2 regions of the Bradyrhizobium sp. 215_C5_N1_1 genome follow, and region 1 is predicted to be linked to the other one. Evidence: riboswitches for the same ligand, from Rfam matches in the RefSeq annotation. Region 1 holds a riboswitch; the other holds the start of a gene.
What was found. A riboswitch is a leader RNA that binds a small molecule or an ion and turns the genes downstream of it on or off. The one in region 1 is predicted to bind S-adenosylmethionine.
Positions count from the first base shown of each region.

Region 2: it holds a riboswitch for S-adenosylmethionine, as region 1 does, so the genes downstream of both, metX (homoserine O-acetyltransferase MetX) here and AB7G19_RS41200 (O-succinylhomoserine sulfhydrylase) in region 1, are expected to answer to the same signal.

Region 1 is NZ_CP197228.1:8,533,161-8,535,551, forward strand. It holds gene AB7G19_RS41195 (2'-deoxycytidine 5'-triphosphate deaminase) at 1-842, opposite strand, end outside; SAM riboswitch at 923-1,002, shown strand; gene AB7G19_RS41200 (O-succinylhomoserine sulfhydrylase) at 1,074-2,270, shown strand.
Region 2 is NZ_CP197228.1:7,949,871-7,952,261, forward strand. It holds gene metX (homoserine O-acetyltransferase MetX) at 1-1,047, opposite strand, end outside; SAM riboswitch at 1,139-1,218, opposite strand; gene AB7G19_RS38070 (chorismate mutase) at 1,423-2,271, shown strand; gene AB7G19_RS38075 (pyridoxal phosphate-dependent aminotransferase) at 2,308-2,391, shown strand, end outside.

The DNA.
Region 1 (2,391 bases):
GGCACCTGCACGGCTTCCTTGGAGGCGAGGATGTAGAACTCGCCGGGGTCGAGGATCAGGCTGCCGTCGGGACGCGCCGAGATCGGTTCCCAGAAATCCTCCACCGCATAGCCGGAGCGGCGGTCGACGTCGACGACACCGGTGTGGCGCTTGGCGCGATAGCCGACGAAGCCGTTGGCCTTCTCGCCGGAGAGGTCGACGGAGACGGCAACGCCGCCGGTGAGATCGGCATCGTCGAGATCGACGAGACGCTCGGTCGCATGCAGCGCCTCGAGCTCGTCGATGTTGAGGATGGCATCTCCGGTGCGGAAGCGTACCTGGCTCAGGCGCGAGCCCTCGCTGACCAGTACCGGAAACGTCTTCGGGCTGATCTCGGCGTAGAGCGGGCCGTGATAGCCGGCGCCGATCATGTCGAAGCGTCGGGTGCCGTCGGCGATGACACGGGTGAAGACATCGAGCCGGCCGGTCGAGCTTTTCGGGTTCGCGGCGGCGACGATCTCCGGCGGCAGCGCCAGGCTTTCCAAGAGCGGCACGATGTAGACGCAGTTGGTCTCCAGCACTGCGCCATCGGCGAGGCTGAACTCGTGCAGCTTTAACTCGTCGATGCGCTCGGCGACGGTCGCGCCGGGACCCGGCAGGAAGCTGGCGCGAACGCGATAGGCGATGTCGCCGAGGCGAAGGTCGAGGCTCGCCGGCTGGATCTGGCTTTCGACGAAGTCATAAGCGGGCAGGATGAGGCCCGCCTTCGCCATCGCCGCGATCATGCGGTCGGGCAGGATACCATTGGCGTCGGCGGCAACCGTGAAGCTCAACCGGGGGTCCTCGTCAGGGGTCAAATGCATCCGGACATGCGGGAAATAGCAGCCTTTTACGGCTATCCGATGGACGCCTTGACGGAAAGGCCATTGCGGAATATGAGCATCACTTATCCCGTGGTGATTTGAGCCGGCCGGCTTGCAGCCACGTTAAATAAGTCGCTAAACAGGCCGGGGACCTCTGTGATCCCGGCCCGTGGAAGTTATCCAGGCCGGTTTTTTTGTGACCATTTTCGATGGTCACGCAGAGGAGGTCCTATGTCGAAGTCCCCGGCGTCCACCACGCAATACCGTCCCGAAACCCGCCTGGTCCATTCCGGCACCCTGCGCTCGCAATATGGCGAGACGTCGGAGGCGCTGTTCCTGACCCAGGGCTACGTCTACAACAGCGCCGAGGAGTGCGAGGCGCGGTTCAAGGGCGAGGACCCCGGCTTCATCTATTCGCGCTATTCCAACCCGACCATCTCGATGTTCGAGCGCCGCATGATCGAGCTCGAAGGCGCCGAAGCCGCCCGCTCGGCCGCGACCGGCATGGCCGCGGTGACGACCGCGATCCTGGCGCCGCTGAAGGCCGGCGATCATGTGGTGGCCTCGCGCGCCCTGTTCGGCTCCTGTCTCTACGTCATTCAGGATCTCTTGCCGCGCTACGGCATCGAGACGACGCTGGTCGACGGAGCCGATCTCGACCAGTGGCAGCGCGCCTTGCGGCCGAACACCAAGACGTTCTTCCTGGAGAGCCCGACCAACCCGACGCTCGACGTGCTCGACATTCCAGGGATCGCCGAGATCGCGCACAGCGGCGGCGCGCGGCTCGTCGTCGACAACGTGTTCGCGACGCCGATCTGGCAGAGCCCGCTCGCGTTAGGGGCCGACGTCGTGGTCTATTCCGCGACCAAGCACATCGACGGCCAGGGCCGTTGTCTCGGCGGCATCATCCTGTCGTCGGAAGCGTTCATCGCCGAGCACATCCACAATTTCATGCGCCAGACCGGCCCGTCGATCTCGCCGTTCAACGCGTGGGTCCTGCTCAAGGGCCTGGAAACGCTCGGCGTACGCGTGCGCGCGCAGACCGAGACGGCGGGACGCATCGCCGACGTGCTGGCGAGCCATCCGAAGATTTCGCGCCTGGTCTATCCCGGCCGCGCCGATCATCCGCAGGCAGCTCTCGTGAAGAAGCAGATGCGCGGCGGCTCGACGCTGGTCGGCTTCGAGGTCAAGGGCGGCAAGCAGGGTGCGTTCCGCGTGCTCAACGAGCTCAAGCTTGCAAAAATCTCGAACAATCTCGGCGATGCCAAGAGCCTCGTCACGCATCCGGCGACCACGACGCATCAGCGCCTCAAGCCGGAAGACCGCGCCGCGCTCGGAATCAGCGAGGGCTTCATCCGCTTCTCGGCGGGGCTCGAGCATGCGGATGATCTGATCGAGGATCTGACTGCGGCGCTGGAGAAGGCGTGAGGGCTTCACGAGCTCGGAACGTAGGGTGGGCAAAGCGACTTGTCCGCCGTAGCTCGAAGAGCGAAGGCGGAAGCGTGCCCACCATTCACGATCATATCGCCGATAGATGGTGGGCACGGCG
Region 2 (2,391 bases), 580 kb from region 1:
CGCATGCACCAGTGCGCGCGATTCCGCGGTCGGGAACAGCCAGTCGCTGGTGAAGGAGACCACGCAGAAGCGCGTCTCGATGCCCGCGAACGCCTTCGCCAGCACGCCGCCATGGTCGCCGGCGATGTCGAAATAGTCCATCGCACGGGTCAGATAGAGATAGGAGTTGGCGTCGAACCGCTCGACGAAGGACGAGCCCTGGTAGCGCAGATAGCTCTCGACCTGGAAGTCGGCGTCGAACGAGAACGTCGGCAGCTCGCGGTCCTGCATGCGGCGGCCGAACTTGCGATGCAGCGCGGCGTCGGAGAGATAAGTGATGTGCGCGGCCATCCGTGCCACCGCAAGTCCGCGATGCGGATGGATGCCCTGATCCGTGTAGCGGCCGTTGTGCCAGTCGGGATCGGCCATCACGGCCTGGCGGCCGAGCTCGTGGAAGGCGATGTTCTGCGCCGAGTGCCGTGTCGAACAGGCAATCGCCAGCGCGGAGTACACGCGCTTGGGATAGGCCGCGGTCCATTGCAGCACCTGCATGCCGCCCATCGAGCCGCCGACCACCGCGAACAACGTGTCGATGCCGAGCCGGTCGATCAGCATCGCCTGCGCGCGCACCATGTCGGGAATGGTGATGACGGGGAAATCCAGGCCCCACACCTTGCCGGTCGCGGGATTGATCGAGGCCGGCCCGGTCGAGCCCATGCAGCCGCCGATCACGTTGGCGCAAATGATGAAGTAGTGCTGAGGATCAAGAGGTCGGCCGGGACCGACCAGCGTCTCCCACCAACCCGACTTGCCGGTGACGGGATGCACGTTGGCGACATGCTGATCGCCGGTCAGCGCATGGCAGATCAGCACCGCGTTGGAGCGATCAGCGTTGAGCTCGCCATAGGTCTGGTAGGCGATCTGGAACGGGGTGAGATCGATGCCGCAATCGAGCCGCAGCGGCTGCTCGGCGCCGAACTGCGCGACCTGCGAATTCGGATGATCCGCCTCATGCGACCGGTCGTCGGCACTGATCGCGGGACTCGGCACAGACTTGACGCCACCCATCTCTGACATCGCCCTCGTTTGCGATCAGACGTTCGATCGCAGTGACATCAGGCCATGAAAAACCCGGCCTGAACGATAGGTTCGGCCGGGATCGAAAGGGTCCCCGGCCTGTTTAGCGAGTTTTTTAACGTGGCTGCAAGCCGGCCGGCTCAAATGACCACGGAACAGGCAAAACCTACTGTCTTGGGCGGTTTTCGTCAAGTCGCGGTCCGGATTAGCCAAATTCGTCTCTGTCACATCAGCCCAAAAGGACGTCATTTCTCTTTGCTTTCGCCGCCCCGACTGCCTAATCAGGATATCGATCGCAGCGGATCCGAACCTACCAGCTTGCCTGGCCGATCCGCATTGGAACGCCTCTCAACAGTCCAGTCAGATATGTCCCACCGTCCGCCCGCGCCACCATCGCTCCAGGAATTGCGCAAGGAGATCGACGCGATCGACGAGGGCATGCATCGTCTCCTGATGCAGCGCGGCGACATCATCGACCGCCTGATCCAGGTAAAGCAGACCCAGGAGGTCGGCTCGGCGTTCCGCCCGGCGCGCGAGGCCGCCATGATGCGTGACATCGTCCAGCGTCATCGCGGCATCCTGCCGCTCGACACGGTCGAGAGCATCTGGCGCGTCATCATCTCGACGTTCACTTACGTCCAAGCGCCGTTCTCCGTGCATGCCGACATCTCGGTGAGCGAGCCGGCGATGCGCGATTCCGTGCGCTTCCATTTCGGCTTCACGGTGCCTTACGTCGCGCATTTCAGCGCGCAGGCCGCGGTCGAAGCGGTGGCGAAGTCCAAGGGCGATCTGGCGCTGGTCTCGGCGACCTCGAGCCGCACGCCATGGTGGCTGGAGCTGGAAGCGGACGGCGCACCGAAGATCATCGCGCGGATGCCCTTCGTCGAGCGCGCCGACCATCCGGCCGCGCTGCCGGTGTTCGCGATCTCCCGCGTCGCCGACAGCGCCGTGGTGACGGAGGTCGAGACCTTCAGCGTGCGCGTGTCCGGGTGGAACGCCGAGGTCGCGCGGGCGCTGTCGCCGCTCGCCGAGATCGTGGCAGTGCCCGATACCGCCTTCGACGGCGCAGCGCTGCTGGTCTCGGTCACGAGCGCGACCAGCATCGACAAGATCAAGGCTGCCCTGATCGAAGCGGGGGCCTCGGTGCGCTCCACGGCCCTCGTCGGCAGCCACGCAACGCGCTATACGGTGCCCTCGACCGGGTCGAAATCGTAGATCGCGAACCGCCTAAAGCTACTTCCGGAGTTGAAGATGTCCCGCCCCGTGCCGAATCCCCGCATTCTCGATATTGCGCCCTACACGCCCGGCAAGAGCCCGGTGGCTGAGCCGGGCCGC